One region of the Bacillus cereus group sp. Bce041 genome, then DNA from elsewhere that is predicted to be linked to it. Evidence: riboswitches for the same ligand, from Rfam matches in the RefSeq annotation. Region 1 holds a riboswitch; each other region holds the start of a gene.

Region 1 (5,281 bases):
GCAAGGCGTAACGGTAATGCGATATTTTCATAAACGGTAACAGTTTTGAGCAAATTGAATCCTTGAAAAATCATCCCGATTTTTTGTCTCGCTTTTGCTAGTTCTTTTGTAGACAGTGTTGTTAAATCTTGCTCGTTTACAATAATATTTCCTGTCGTTGGTTTTTCTAATAAATTTACACAGCGAATTAATGTACTTTTGCCAGCGCCACTATATCCAATGATTCCAAATACTTCGCCCTTTTTTACTTGGAGGGAAGTGGACTTAAGAGCTTCCACATTCCCCTTTTTTGTTGTAAATACTTTGGATACATTTTTTAATTCAATCATTATCGTCAGCTCCTACCAAGACGGTAAAACAGAACCATCAAATTTTTTCTCGATAAATTCTTTTACTTCTTTAGATTGATAAGCTTTCTTTAATTTATTTACAACAACATCATCTTTATTTTCAGTACGAACAACGACCCAGTTCACATAAGGCGAATCTTTGCCTTCACGGAAAATGGAATCTTTCGCAGGGCTTAATTTTGCACCTAATGCAAAGTTTGTATTAATTGCAGCTGCTTTTACTTCACTTAGTTGTGTTGGTAATTGAGATGCCTCTAACTCAACAATCTTTAATTTTTTTGGATTTTCAATTACATCTTTCGCAGTCGCTTTTTCTGTCGCTTTTGGATCCACTTTTAAAACCCCTGCTTTTTCAAATAACTTTAAAGCACGAAGTTCATTCGTTGGGTCATTTGGGACAGCGATTGCGTCGCCCTCTTTTAATTCTTTTACATCTTTTATGTCTTTAGAATAGACGCCCATAGGGAATGTTACTGTTGAAAATACTTCGGTTAATTTCATATTACGTTCAGCTTTAAATACGTCTAAATATGATTTCGTTTGATAGCTATTTACATCAAGGCTTTTTTCATCTAATGATACGTTTGGCGCTACATAATCATTAAATAATTTTATATCAATTTCGAGACCATCTTTTGCTGCCACTTCTTTTACCTTTTCAAAAATCTGCTCATGCGGCCCGCCTGTTACACCGACAGTAATCTTTTTCTCATTTAACGCTTTTACTTGTTTATCTGAACCTGCGCTACATGCGCCTAATAATAGTACCGCTCCGCTTACAATGCTTAATAATACTTTCTTCATCTATGATTCCCCCTTCATATACGTTCCAAAATAAAAAGCACCTCTCAAAATAAGAGAGGTGCCGAATAGACGAAATAGGTTCCTCTCTTATCTTCCAAAACGAAAACTCGTTTTGCAGGAATTAGCACCTTAGCTTATACGTCATAAGCTCGGTTGCCGGGCATCATCGGGCCAGTCCCTCCGCCACTCTTGATAAGAGTATGTGTATGTAGTTTTGAATATGGTACTAATAGTAAATCGTACAAAAAGAATTGTCAACGATATTTTCAGAATATATTTTATTTTAAGGTAATCGAAACGTTCCCCTTTTTATGTCCTTTTTCTACATATATATGAGCTTCAGCAATTTCTTCTAATCGGTAAGTTCTATCAATAACAGGCTTTAGCTTTTCTGTTTCAGCTAGTTGTTTTAGTAGGTTCATATCTTCTTTACTGACTTTTGCCATCATTCCGTTCACAGATACATATTTTCCATTAGGCATTAATGCATCTGTACAAAGAGACTTATTATATTTTCCAACTGCATCAAATATAATATCATAGTGCTCGCCCCGCTTAGTAAAATCTTCTTTCATATAATCAATTACGTTGTCTGCCCCTAAAGCTGTTACTAAATCGAAATTCGAACTACTACAAATGGCTGTGACAGTCGCCCCGAAGTATTTCGCAAGTTGTACGGCAGCTGTCCCTACTGACCCAGAGGCACCGTATATAAGTACTCGTTGCCCTTTTTTTATCTGTCCTTTTCTAAGGAAGTGCAATGCTGAAGTTCCGCCAAAAGGAATAACGGCAGCTTCTTCATATGTCACATTGGTAGGTTTTAATGTTATTAATCCACTTTCATGCACGCATGTGTATTCGGCATAACCACCAAGATTTAGTTCTGTTAATGCAAAAATTTGATCTCCTTTTTTAAATTGAGTTACATCTGTCCCGATCTCCTCTATCTCTCCTGCTAATTCTACGCCAAGTATAGGGTTTCTCGGTTTTCTAAGTCCTAATATAAGTCGCATAGGAATCCAAAATAATAGAGGGCTATTAAATCCGCGTATTCTACAATCTCCAGTCGATACACTTGTTGCGTGAATTTTAACTAATACTTCGTTCTTTTTAGGTATAGGTTTCTCTATATTTTGAAGCTGAAGAACGTTAGGTGGTCCATACTGTGTGCAAATGATCGCCTTCATAATGTCCTCCTGAAATGAGTTGTCTTTATTTACATCATATTTAAGATCTTTATTAAACATGTCGCTATATAGTGAGTATAGATTAAAAATTATATAGATTTCATAGGAAAAGAGGTGATATTATTTTGGGAAAGGGGGCAACAGTATGAAAAAAATTATTTTTGTTTCAAGTTTAGTACTTGCAATCAGTCTAGGGGTAGGGTGTAGTAATGAGAAAACAGCAAAGACGGATGAGCCGAAAAAAGAATCCGTTCAAAAAGAAAAGGAATTAACGGCGAAAGATGTTTTCAAGAAAACGAATGAAGCTTTTAAAAATGAAGAACATGTAACGATGACATATGGTGTAGGGGTAAAAGCTGAGGGAACAGAGATGGATATATTAAAGGCTAAGATGCAATTAGAGCCAAAGACAAAGAATTCTCGTTCTGAAATGAATATTTCCGGTACAGATGTTGTAGTGTATACTGTGGATGGTAAAGTTGCTGGTGAGGTAAAAAACCCTAATACAGGAGAAGTTGTAACCGTACCAGAGGAGCAATTAAACGCTGGTGGAATGAAAGCGACTCAAGATATTATAGATAAATTAGAAGTACCGGAAGTAGTTTTAGATAAAATGAAGCTGGAGAAAAGCGGAGATAAATATAAACTGAAATTTACATTAAAAGGGCAAGAAACAGAAAGTATGTTAACTAGCATGGATGAAACGCAGAAGAAAATGTTACAAGCACAAAATGCGAAGATAGAAGAAGTGGATGCAGAATATATCATTACAAAAGATTTTAAATATGAATCAGCAAAGATAGACATGATTATGAGTAGCAATGGCAAGGATAAAGCACACATTATTACGAACGCAAAATATACGTCGTATGAAAAGTTTGACCCAATACAATTGCCAGCAGCAAAGTAACAGTTTTGATAAGGAGGGACCTAAAATAAGGTCCCTCTTTTTTGTATTCTTTCTTCATAGGAAAATAGGTACAATATAAAGAGGAAAAGATGTAGAAGAGGAGAGTGTCATTTGAAAAAAGGAAAGATAGCGGCGGTCATTGTTGCATATACGGTTTTGCTTGCAACGTCTGTACATACGTATAAAAAACAAATTGATCATCCTATTATGAGTGATGTAGGTAAATTGCTTCCGACAAAAATAAAACGTGTTGAAAGTGCTACGGAAGAGCGCTCGTTAATAAAATTAGTGCGAGATGCAAAAGTTTCAGGAGAGAAAATTTCCATTGCAGGCATGCAACATAGCCAAGGAGGACAGACATATTATCAAAATGGCACGATGCTCGATATGAAAGGATATAATAAAATATTAGAATTTGATCCAGAGAAGAAGCAGATTACAGTTCAAAGTGGTGTCACGTGGAATGATATTCAGAAGAAAATAAATCCATATGGCCTTGCGGTACAGGTCATGCAGTCTCAAAATATTTTTACTGTTGGTGGTTCATTAAGTGTAAATGTACACGGGCGTGATATTCGTCATGAGGCACTAATTGATACAGTAGATTCATTTAGATTGTTAATGGCAGATGGTACGGTACGTAATGTAAGTAGAGAAGAAAATGCAGAGTTATTTCCATATGTCATTGGGGGTTACGGTTTATTTGGAGTTATTTTAGATGTGACGCTGAAGTTAACAGATGATGAATTATATGAAATGCACACGAGAATGATAGATTATAAAGAATACGTATCTTATTTCAAAGAGAAAGTGAAAAGAGATGAAAATGTTCGTATGCACTTAGCGCGTATTTCTGTTGCTCCAAATTCATTTTTAAAAGAGATGTATGTGACAGATTATACTTTGGCACAAAATCAAAATATGAGAGAAGAGTACAGTGAATTAAAGGAAGAAAATATTATAGCGGTACCGAAATTTTTACTTGGGTTATCACGTTATAGTGATTGGGGAAAGAATACATTTTGGGATATACAAAGAGGTTATTTTGAACGTACAGATGGAAAGTATGAGACGCGTAATAATGTTATGAGATCAGATAGTGCTTTTATGGAATATGAAAATCCAAATAGGACCGAAGTGTTACAAGAATACTTTGTGCCTATAGATGCTTTCACGGAGTATATAGATGATTTACGTAACGTATTAAATGAAGAAGAGTTTAATTTACTCAACATTACGATTCGTTACGTGGAAAAGAATGAAAATGCAGTTTTGTCCTATGCGAAAGATGATATGTTTGCGCTGGTTCTTTTGATTAACCAGGGACGCTCAGAGAGTGAGATAAAGAAAACAGAGGATGTCATTCGGAAGATGATTGATGTTACTTTAAAGCATAACGGTAGTTACTATTTGCCGTACTATTCTTATCCAACGAAAGAGCAGTTAAAGAGGGCATATCCTCGTATTGAAGAATTTCTCAAGAAAAAGAAGGAAGTAGATTCAGAAGAGAGATTTGTGAATTTATTTTATAGGGAGTATACGAAATGACATATAGAAGATTTGTGGCTTCGCAAAGTATCATCATGATGGCAGGAAGTATGGTATTTCCTTTTTATATATTATTGCTTCGAAACGTTGGAAATAGCTTCTCGCAATTTGGCTGGGCGTATGGCTTATTTGCTTTAACATCAGCACTTGTATATCCACTAGTGGGAAAGATATCTGATCAAGTAGGTGATAAAAAATTATTAATCATATACGCTTGGTCCATGGCAATCTTAATGCTTTGCTTTCCGATTGCCACGGAAGTATGGCATGTATATATTCTTCAAATTGTAATGGGCATTTTAGGTGCTGTGCAGCGTAATACTGAGAAGACTTCGTTAGCACGAAAGGTTGCGCAGGAAAAGGCTGGTTATGAGATTGGAAAATACCATGTGTGGACATCCATTGGCGGAGCAGTAGCGGTTATTGCCACGGGATATTTAGTAGATTTCTTTACGATTGGTACAATTTTTTATATTGCATCT
Region 2 (5,281 bases), on a different contig from region 1:
ACCTTAATAGATTGGAACCCAGCCTTCAGTTGTCACAAAAATACGAATAGCTACAACTTGGCGATCATCTTGCAAGGTAAAATAATGTCTTGCATTTTCAGGAACAGATATTAAATCGCCTGGCTCAAGTTCAACATCAAAGAATTTCCCATCTTTACCTTCAATAGCGAAAATGCCGTGACCACTGACGATAAAGCGAACTTCGTCATCTGTATGATGGTGTTCCTTTTGGAAATTAATTAATAATTCGTCAAGGTTAGGTGTGCTACTTGAAAGTGAGATTACATCATGTGCTTTATAACCTCGACGTGCTGAAACATCAGCGATTTCTTTTGAAAAAATAGCTAATATTTCAGCTTTGTTTTCATCCGTTAACGAATAATTTTCATTTAAATGAGTAGGAAGTTTAGAAATATTCCATTTCTCATATAAAACGCCTTCCTCTTGTAGAAATTTAGATACTTCCACTTCATTTTCAATACGAGTATTTACTTCATGAATACGAATTTGCGCCATTAGAAACGCCTCCTTGAATTGATAATAGTTTTATATGAAATTGGAATAAAAACTCATAAGCTTCTAATCTCTTCTTTGCATCAAAGCTATCTCGGCCCCATACGGTAATACCGTGGTTACGGATTAATACTGCACCCGAATCTCCTTGTATATGCTTTCGGAAGTTTTCTCCAAGTGTTGGGATATGGGCATGGTTTTCGATAATAGGAATGTGAATGGTTGCACCTTCTTCCCAAATATCGAGAGCTTTAATAATTTCTTGATTTTGAAGGGTGACTGCATCACTATATAAATTTGTGATGACATTATTATCGGTTGTATGAACATGAAGTACGCAACCGGCATTCGTATTGTTATAAATGTGTGTATGCAATATTGTTTCTGCTGAAGGGCGTAATTCAGTCTCTAAAACGGGAACTCCTACATGATCTACTAATAGAAAATCATCTGGAGTGGTTTTTGTTTTATCTTTACCGCTTGCCGTAATAAGAAAAGTAAGTGGTTCATGACTAACCTTTATAGAAATATTACCACTTGTTGCTGGGAACCAATTTCGTGTTGTTAACTCTTGTTTTATCTCGCTTAAGTCATACCATTGACGAAAAAGTTGTTTCATGCCTTCACCTCCAACAAAAGTTTTAATTCAGCTTGCACATCTTGAAATGTTTCAAACGGTGTATAAGCAATATGATTTTCTTCACACTTTGTAATAAGAAAATCGCGAGCGAATACTTTATCAGCTTGTTTCGCGGCTTGTAAATCAGTAATAGAATCTCCAATTACAATATGAAAGTCATCTGTATCACTTAATTTACGGATTAATGATGATTTACATAATCCGCAATGATTTTGACAATGATCATCACAAGAATGAGGCCATTTAACTGTAATAAACTCTGCTGAAAAGTCTGTTTCATTACAATAAATTTGCTCTTTTGGAATGATTCCTTGTAAGAGTGGATAGACGAAGAAATCCATTCCACCTGATATCACGTAAAAAGAAATGTTATTTTCCTTTACGAATTGTATAAACTCATGAAAACCACTACGGATTTCAGCAGTTTCTATTAAAAATTGAATAATATCATCGTGCAGATTAGTAGGTATTAATTGAAATAATTGAGAAACACCTTCTTGAATGGATAGTTCTTGTGATAAAATTTTATTCTTTACTTCTTCGGCTTCTGGTGGTGCGAATTTTTCCATAATGGACATAATGTTATCATTATTTGTAATCGTGCCATCGAAATCACAAAATACTTGAATACTCATAATTTCACCTCATAAGAGGGATTTCCCCATATTTGTAGTGCACTATGCAAATTTATGTCGTCTACTTCATGGAGTGGTTTATTTTGCAAAGTAGCATCAATTGCAGTACGGAAAGCTTTACCGCCGCCTTGCGCTCCATTTGGATGTCCGTGTATCCCGCCGCCAGCATTAATAACAACATCTTTACCGAAATCTCGTACAATAAAGGGAACGAAACCAGGATGAATACCAGCAGACGGAACAGAAAAGCTCTTCTTGAAAGATGCATCGTCTTCAGTTAAATATTTTGAGATAGCAAGAGCCTCCTCTTTTTCTAGCGCAACACTTCCGTATGGAGATGGGAATAATGAAAAGTCAGCCCCAGCATAACGTAGTAGCTTTCCAAGTAATAATGGAGATGAAACTCCATATAACTTGGATGCTGAATAAGCACCACTTACAGCAGGATGTGCCATAATAGGAACTGGGATTTCATCATCTTCTGCAAGTGATTGTAGTACATCTAGTCCGTAAGCAAATACGTTAAATAATAGAATATCAGCTCCAGCTTGCACTGCACGTTTAGCATTTTCTTTTAAATCAAAAGTTCGTCCTGTTAAATTTACGGCATATAACGTTTTATGTCCGTATGTTTCATATACGGATTGTAAAACTTCTTTTCCAGATACAATGCGTTTCGTAAGTGGTGTTAATGCATTTTCAAATAATATTTCATCATCTTTTACTATATCTACACCACCAATTGCTTGATCGCGTAATTGCGTTTTTAAATACCCAATATTTCGTCCAATCATTCCTTTAAAAATACTCATTAAAAGGGGACGATCATGCACTTGTAAAAGGTTTCGAATACCATCTATCCCGAATTTTGGACCAGGAAAATGTTTTTTTAACTCGTCTGAAAAAGTTAAGTCAATTAATTTTACTTCGCCATCAAGGGATAGTTTTCCAAATGTAGTCGTTAAAATTGCTGGTAAATCTGGACTGAAGTTTAATAACGGATATTCGATTTTAATAATTCCGCGTTTTACTTTTTTACGTAAATACGAATTGGTATGTTCATGTTCAGCTAATTCCTCAACATGAATGACATTGCCTTTATGCTGTTTTAATTGTTCTTGTAATAAGTGTGGCAAATGAGTCCAAGAGCCAATTGTTAAACCAAGTGCAATTTGCTCAGCTTTTTTTTCTAAGTTATGTGAACCGTCATGGATCAAATACGTCGCTATTATTCCGCTCATTGTTATAACCTCCTAGTTAAATAAAAAAACCTCTCAGCTAAGGAGAGGTTTTTTTACAACCAGCTCCTTATCTGTCAGCATAATGCTGCGAGAATTAGCACCGTGTCTACAATTGTAGATCGGTTGCCGGGTTTCGTCGGGCTCGTCCCTCCACCTGCTCTTGATAAGAAGTATTTAGAAATGTTTAAATTTTTAAGATAACTGAATTTTGTCAGATATTTTTCGTGTTGTCAATTACTTTTTGAAAAAATTTAATTTATCAATTCGATTAATGGCTTCTCGTAATCTATCTTCTGTATGTAAGAGACCAACACGGACATACCCTTCGCCATGCTCACCAAATCCAACACCAGGAGCAACTGCGACATGTGCTTTTTCTAGTAAAATATTAGAAAATTGCTCAGAGGTATATCCTTTTGGAACGGGAAGCCATGCAAAGAATGATCCTGTTGGAATGTCTACATTCCAACCAATTGAGTGACAGGCTGAAATAAGAGCGTTTCTTCGAGATTCGTAACTATTTACAAGGTCTATTACACAAGACTGTGAACTTAATAGCGCTTCTCGAGCAGCATCTTGAACTGCACCGAATATACTAACATACATATGATCTTGTAATAGGTTAATTGTTTCAATCACACTTTCATTCCCTACAGCAAAAGCGATGCGCCAGCCAGCCATATTGAAAGTTTTTGATAATGTGTAAATTTCAATTCCTATATCTTTCGCACCATCTGCTTGCAAGAAACTAACAGGTTTTTGACCATCAAATCCGATAGCGCCATAAGCAAAATCGTGAACAACTAATATATTATGTTTATTAGCAAAGTGAATGGTTTCATCAAAAAAATCTTTTGATGCAGTAGCACCGGTAGGATTATTTGGATAGTTTAAAAACATTAATTTTGCACGCTCTGCAATAGAGTCATCAATGTTCGTATAATCTGGTAAAAAGTTATTTTCTGCAATAAGTGGCATTCTTTCAAAGTGTGCTTTTGCTAAAGCAACCCCGGATAAATAATCTGGATAACCTGGATCCGGAACGAGAATCGTATCACCAGGATTTGTAAAACAAATCGGTAATTCTACTAGTCCAGCCTTCCCACCAAATAAAATAGCAACTTCAGTTTTTGGGTTTAATTCGACGCCATATTCACGTTTATAGAATGTAGCCACGGCTTCCTTTAAGCTTTCATGTCCGCGAAATGGCGGATATTTATGATGAATGGTCTTTTCGGCAGCATCTTGTAAAGCTTTTACGATATGCTGCGGTGTTGGTTGATCTGGATTACCTTGACCTAGATTAATAACATCGTGACCAGCTGCAACGACTTTGTTAACTTTTGCAACAAGTGAAGCGAAAAATTGTGTTGGCAATGATGTTACTATCTCAGAAGGTTGAAATAATTTCATACTTTCCACCTCTTTTGAAAGTTGTTACAATTCTAGTGACAAATGATATAATCTTTCCAGTATTTTGTAAAGAGAAAAATAAGAATGGGGCTGAAAAAATGAAAGTCGCATGTATTCAAATGGATATTGTTTTTGGAGATGTAGAAAAAAATATTGAGAATGCTAAAAATAAAATAAGTGAAGCTATGAAGGAAAGGCCAGATGTTATCGTCTTACCAGAACTATGGACAACAGGATATGATTTAACGAGACTTTCTGAAATTGCAGATAGGGATGGAGTGGAAATGAAAGAAAAGTTAATAGAATGGGCGAAGCGATATGATGTACATATTGTTGGTGGGTCCATAGCAAAGCAAACAGAGCAAGGCGTTACAAATACGATGTATGTTGTAAATAATGAAGGACAGTTAGTCAACGAATATAGTAAAGTACATTTATTTCAGCTTATGGATGAACATAAATATTTAATAGCTGGTAATGGTACGGGCGAATTTAAGCTAGATGATGTTGAATGCGCTGGAACAATTTGTTATGATATTCGTTTTCCAGAGTGGATGCGTGTTCATACTGCTAAAGGGGCAAAAGTATTATTTGTTGTAGCTGAATGGCCATTAGTTCGTTTAGCACATTGGCGTTTGCTATTGCAAGCAAGAGCAGTTGAAAATCAGTGTTATGTTGTTGCGTGTAATAGAGCAGGGAAGGATCCGAATAATGTGTTTGCAGGTCATTCTTTAATTGTGGATCCTTGGGGTGAAGTTGTAGTAGAGGCGAATGAAGAGGAATCAATTTTATTTGGAGAGCTTGAATTCGAGAAAATTAAAGAAGTACGTAAAGGAATT
Region 3 (5,281 bases), on a different contig from region 1:
ACGGAAGAAAAGTTCCCCCGATTCCTAATAAAATGCCACCGATAATTCCGAGTGTCAGCTTGTATTCTCTAAAAGGGTGAATTAACTTTTCTAATGTGAATTCTAACTTGAAATAAAAGAAACCAACTATAGCGCCGATACTAGCAAGTGGAAGAAATGCAATCCATTCATTGAAAGAAAGTGCACCTTCCCCGAAATCAACAATAAAGGATCCACGATTATCAAGTTTACTCAGTAGTAAATAAACAGAAAAACCTGCGAAAGTAGTAGCTAAGTATACAATCGCTTTTTTTCCTTTAGAAAAAGCAGCAATTTGTTCCCCCTCATTTTCATTTGGTGCTAAATAACCGAATAATGGTGCGTTAAAAATGACACTTAAAGTAGCGCCAATTCCGATCTCGGTTAGCTCATTCATACCCTTTAAGGCAAATTTAAAGCGATCCCCTACCCATGTGCACAGTCCGCCTATAATTCCAACTAGTGCGGCTTCTGGACCAAGACTAGCACCGAAAATTAAAACAATAATCGCTGTTAAAGTAGCCCGATGGACAAAGCGATATTCGATTCGACCAGTTTTTTTATATTCAGCCATCACTTCAGGCATAAGGCGTGGGTATGTACCGAAATGTTTTTGTGATAGACCAACAAGGACCCCGCCAATTATTGTTACGCAAAGGGTGTAATAAGAGGGAAAAGAGAGAACTTCAGGCAAGTATCCCCAAATAAAGTGGATTCCAATATTTATTGTGACTAAAAATAACCAGACTGTAGCTCCTACTATAGATCCTAGAAGAATGCCATATAGAGCAAGTATGTAATGCATATCTTTTTTATTTGTCATGTTATACCTCCGTTATGTAAATCTTAGTAGGGAAAAAAGTGAAATATACTAGTGAAAAATGGATTGAATATATATAGTATCTTTTTGAGAAGATGGCCTATTCAACATATAGGCTAACTTTTGGGGAATTTGAATTTATAGGTTAAATTACTTATTTAATTTTATAGACTGATTTGAGGTTTTTAAAGGTCTTTTTTGAAATAGACTAGAATATATTTCTTTTGTTGCTTTATATGAAACTGTTAACATTTATTTTAGAACATTCAGAAAAACTGTTTGACATTAGGAAATTATTGCTATAAAATCAACGGTAATTGCATAGTCTTATCAAGAAAAGGTGGAGGGACAGGCCCGATGAAACCTTGGCAACAGCCGTATAACGGAATTGTGCCAAATCCTGCAGGTAGTAATCCTGAGAGATAAGAAAGAGCCTTTAGAGCGTGTTTTCAAACTGCTCCTTTCTTGTTTTCAGGAAAGGGGCAGTTTTTTATTTTGTATAAAAGAAAGGAGAATGAGAGATGGGAGAATCATGGGGAAAAGGAACAATTTGTGTGCAAGGTGGCTATACGCCAAAGAATGGTGAACCACGTGTTTTACCACTTTATCAAAGCACAACGTATAAATACGATACTTCGGATGATTTAGCAGCTCTATTTAACTTAGAGGCAGAAGGATATATTTATACACGTATTGGAAACCCTACTCTAGCAGCATTTGAGCAGAAGTTATCAGATTTAGAAGGCGGTGTAGGAGCTGTTGCAACGGCTTCTGGGCAAGCAGCTATTATGCTCGCAGTTTTAAATATTTGTAGTAGTGGAGACCATTTACTTTGCTCTTCAACTGTTTACGGGGGAACGTTTAATTTATTTGGGGTGAGTTTACGTAAGCTTGGCATTGATGTTACGTTCTTTAATCCAAATTTAACGGCAGATGAAATCACGGCGCTTGCTAATGACAAGACGAAACTTATCTATGCAGAATCGTTAGGAAATCCAGCGATGAATGTTTTAAATTTTAAAGAATTTTCAGCTGCCGCTAAAGAATTAGAGGTACCTTTTATCGTTGATAATACATTAGCAACTCCTTATTTATGCCAGGCGTTTGAACATGGGGCAAATATTATTGTTCATTCTACGACGAAGTATATCGATGGGCATGCGAGCTCCTTAGGCGGTATTGTAATTGACGGTGGAAACTTTGATTGGACAAATGGAAAGTATCCTGAACTTGTTGAACCAGATCCAAGTTATCACGGTGTAAGTTACGTTCAAAACTTTGGTGCAGCAGCGTATATTGTGAAAGCACGTGTTCAGCTATTAAGAGATTATGGAAATTGTATGAGCCCATTCAATGCATATATTAGCAATATTGGCTTAGAAACATTGCATTTACGAATGGAACGTCATAGTGAAAATGCTCTTGCAGTTGCTAAGTGGCTTGCTAATCATGAACGTATTGAATGGGTGAATTATCCAGGCTTAGATAGTAATGAAAATTACTCATTAGCACAACAGTACTTGAAAAAAGGTGCTAGTGGTGTTTTAACTTTCGGTATTAAAGGCGGATTAGAAGCAGCAAAAGAATTTATCGCAAATGTAAAACTAGCAACTCTTGTAACGCACGTAGCTGATGCACGAACTTGCGTTATACATCCTGCTAGTACGACGCATAGACAATTAAATGCTGAAGATCAGCGTTTAGCGGGTGTTACATCTGATTTAATTCGTTTATCGGTTGGTATAGAAGATGTTTCTGATATTATTGCAGATTTGGAAGCAGCTCTAGTTGGAGGCAAAACACATGCCGATCATAATTGATAAAGATTTACCGGCTCGCAAAGTGTTGCAAAAAGAAAATATTTTTGTAATGACGAAGGAGCGGGCAGAAACACAAGATATACGTGCTTTAAAAATTGCTATATTAAATTTAATGCCAACGAAACAAGATACAGAGGCGCAATTACTTCGCTTAATTGGAAACACACCGTTACAATTAGATGTTCATTTGCTTCATATGGAATCACATCTATCGCGTAATGTAACGCAAGAACATTTAACAAGCTTTTATAAAACGTTTCGTGATATTGAAAATGAAAAGTTTGATGGGCTCATTATTACAGGAGCGCCAGTGGAGACCCTTGCTTTTGAAGAGGTAGATTATTGGGAAGAGCTTAAACATATTATGGAGTATTCAAAAACGAATGTAACATCTACGCTCCATATTTGCTGGGGGGCACAGGCTGGCTTGTACTATCATTATGGTGTTCCAAAGTATCCCCTTAAGGAAAAAGTGTTCGGTGTATTTGAACATGAAGTTTGCGAGCAACATGTGAAATTATTACAAGGATTTGATGAATTGTTTTTTGCTCCGCATTCTCGTCATACAGAAGTAAGAGAGAATGATATTAGAGGAGTGAAAGAATTAACATTGTTAGCAAACTCTGAAGAAGCAGGTGTTCACCTTGTTATTGGGTCAGAAGGAAGGCAAGTGTTTGCCCTTGGACATAGCGAATATAGTTGTGAGACGTTAAAACAAGAATACGAACGAGATCGTGACAAGGGATTAAATATTGATGTGCCAAAAAACTATTTTAAACATAATAATCCAGATGAAAAGCCGCTTGTTAGGTGGAGGAGTCATGGTAATTTATTGTTTTCTAATTGGTTGAATTATTACGTGTATCAAGAAACCCCTTATATATTGTAAAGAAAGATTGTGTAACACGTGGCAACGTTTTCCTTGTAAAGATTAACCTTTATTTTTCCGAATGTTCAAAATACATTGTTTTTCAGATTTTTTGCTCATATAATTTCATCTAAACACAATTTTTGAGGGGTGGACAGTACTATGAAAGAAATTCAAGTTGGGTTATTAGGTCTTGGGACAGTTGGCAGTGGTGTGGTTCGTATTATTACGGATCATCAAGAACGACTCATACACCAAGTAGGTTGTCCAGTGAAGGTAACGAAAGTATTAGTGCAAAACATTGAGAAAGAGAGAGAGGTAGAGGTACCTTCTACTCTATTAACACAAGATGCAAATGAAATTTTAGATAATCCAAATATTGATGTTGTTATTGAAGTGATGGGTGGCATTGATGATGCAAAATCATATATTTTACAAGCTTTAAAAAGCGGAAAGCATGTTGTAACTGCAAATAAAGACTTAATGGCATTACATGGAGCTGAATTATTAGCGACAGCAAAAGATAATAAGGCTGATTTATTCTATGAGGCGAGTGTGGCAGGGGGAATTCCAATTTTACGCAGTATCGTAGAAGGACTTTCTTCAGATCTTATTACGAAAGTAATGGGAATTGTAAATGGAACAACAAATTTTATTTTGACGAAAATGTCAGACGAAGGGAGAGCATATAACGACGTGTTAAAAGAAGCCCAACAACTTGGATTTGCAGAAGCAGATCCAACATCAGATGTAGAAGGTTTAGATGCAGCAAGAAAAATGACGATTTTAGCTACCCTCGGTTTCTCTACAAATGTAGAGCTTGGAGATGTGAAAGTAAAAGGTATTACCTCTATTACAGAGGAAGATATTGAATACAGTAAGAGCTTAGGTTATACAATTAAATTAATCGGTCTTGCAAAACGAGATGGTGAAAAATTGGAGGTTACAGTTGAACCAACTTTACTTCCAAATACACATCCTCTTGCAGCAGTACAAAATGAATATAACGCTGTGTATGTGTACGGTGAAGCAGTTGGGGAAACGATGTTTTATGGACCAGGCGCAGGAAGTTTACCGACAGCTACAGCTGTTGTTTCGGATTTAGTTGCTGTAATGCAAAATATTAGATTAGGGGTAACAGGAAATAGTGCTGTAGTCCCACAATATCAAAAAGTATTAAAAGAGCCAGACGAAATTGTCGTGAAAAAGTTTTTAAGACTGCATGTAAAAGACGAAATTGGTGTATTTGCAAAAATTACTTCATTGTTCTCTGAGCGCGGAGTTAGCTTTGAGAAAATTATTCAAATGCCGCTTGAAGAGAAAGGAAAGGCTGAAATTGTAATTGTAACGCATCGTGCGTCTCTTGCTGATTATGATTATATTCTACATACGTTGCAAGGGTATGAAGAAATAGATTGTTTGAAAGCGAACTATCGAATTGAAGGGGATGCTAAGTAGTATCTCTTACCATAAAACAGAAAGAGCCTATTAAGCAGCTTGCTTAATAGGCTCTTTTCTATTTAAAATCTGCGTACCAACTTGAATAAATGCTTGGATAATCCAGCCTGTTGTAAAGGATAAGATGATTGTTCCAAAATAGATAGGTCCATCTAATAAAAAGCTTAACGTTAAAAATAAAAAGGCTAATGAAATCTCTGTTCTTCTAAACGTCCATTTTTTCTTCTCGGCAACCGTTAAAACGAAAGCTTCTTGAGGCGCTGCACAAAGGTTTGTAGAGACGTAAAGACCAATTCC

What was found. A riboswitch is a leader RNA that binds a small molecule or an ion and turns the genes downstream of it on or off. The one in region 1 is predicted to bind S-adenosylmethionine.
Positions count from the first base shown of each region.
Region 2: another riboswitch for S-adenosylmethionine. It lies ahead of mtnW (2,3-diketo-5-methylthiopentyl-1-phosphate enolase); the one in region 1 lies ahead of ACUN13_RS28605 (MetQ/NlpA family ABC transporter substrate-binding protein).
Region 3: another riboswitch for S-adenosylmethionine. It lies ahead of ACUN13_RS24425 (bifunctional O-acetylhomoserine aminocarboxypropyltransferase/cysteine synthase); the one in region 1 lies ahead of ACUN13_RS28605 (MetQ/NlpA family ABC transporter substrate-binding protein).

Region 1 is NZ_JBQXON010000018.1:39,409-44,689, reverse strand. Features, by position in the region: gene ACUN13_RS28610 (methionine ABC transporter ATP-binding protein) at 1-329, opposite strand, end outside; gene ACUN13_RS28605 (MetQ/NlpA family ABC transporter substrate-binding protein) at 342-1,154, opposite strand; SAM riboswitch class I at 1,239-1,353, opposite strand; gene ACUN13_RS28600 (NAD(P)-dependent alcohol dehydrogenase) at 1,433-2,341, opposite strand; gene ACUN13_RS28595 (DUF6612 family protein) at 2,487-3,251, shown strand; gene ACUN13_RS28590 (FAD-binding oxidoreductase) at 3,363-4,799, shown strand; gene ACUN13_RS28585 (MFS transporter) at 4,796-5,281, shown strand, end outside.
Region 2 is NZ_JBQXON010000001.1:327,584-332,864, reverse strand. Features, by position in the region: gene ACUN13_RS01635 (1,2-dihydroxy-3-keto-5-methylthiopentene dioxygenase) at 4-516, opposite strand; gene ACUN13_RS01630 (methylthioribulose 1-phosphate dehydratase) at 494-1,132, opposite strand; gene ACUN13_RS01625 (2-hydroxy-3-keto-5-methylthiopentenyl-1-phosphate phosphatase) at 1,129-1,788, opposite strand; gene mtnW (2,3-diketo-5-methylthiopentyl-1-phosphate enolase) at 1,785-3,029, opposite strand; SAM riboswitch class I at 3,094-3,199, opposite strand; gene ACUN13_RS01615 (pyridoxal phosphate-dependent aminotransferase) at 3,264-4,442, opposite strand; gene ACUN13_RS01610 (carbon-nitrogen family hydrolase) at 4,457-5,281, shown strand, end outside.
Region 3 is NZ_JBQXON010000010.1:126,391-131,671, reverse strand. Features, by position in the region: gene ACUN13_RS24430 (chloride channel protein) at 1-841, opposite strand, end outside; SAM riboswitch class I at 1,163-1,267, shown strand; gene ACUN13_RS24425 (bifunctional O-acetylhomoserine aminocarboxypropyltransferase/cysteine synthase) at 1,360-2,658, shown strand; gene metA (homoserine O-acetyltransferase MetA) at 2,642-3,547, shown strand; gene ACUN13_RS24415 (homoserine dehydrogenase) at 3,689-4,984, shown strand; gene ACUN13_RS24410 (YczE/YyaS/YitT family protein) at 5,015-5,281, opposite strand, start outside.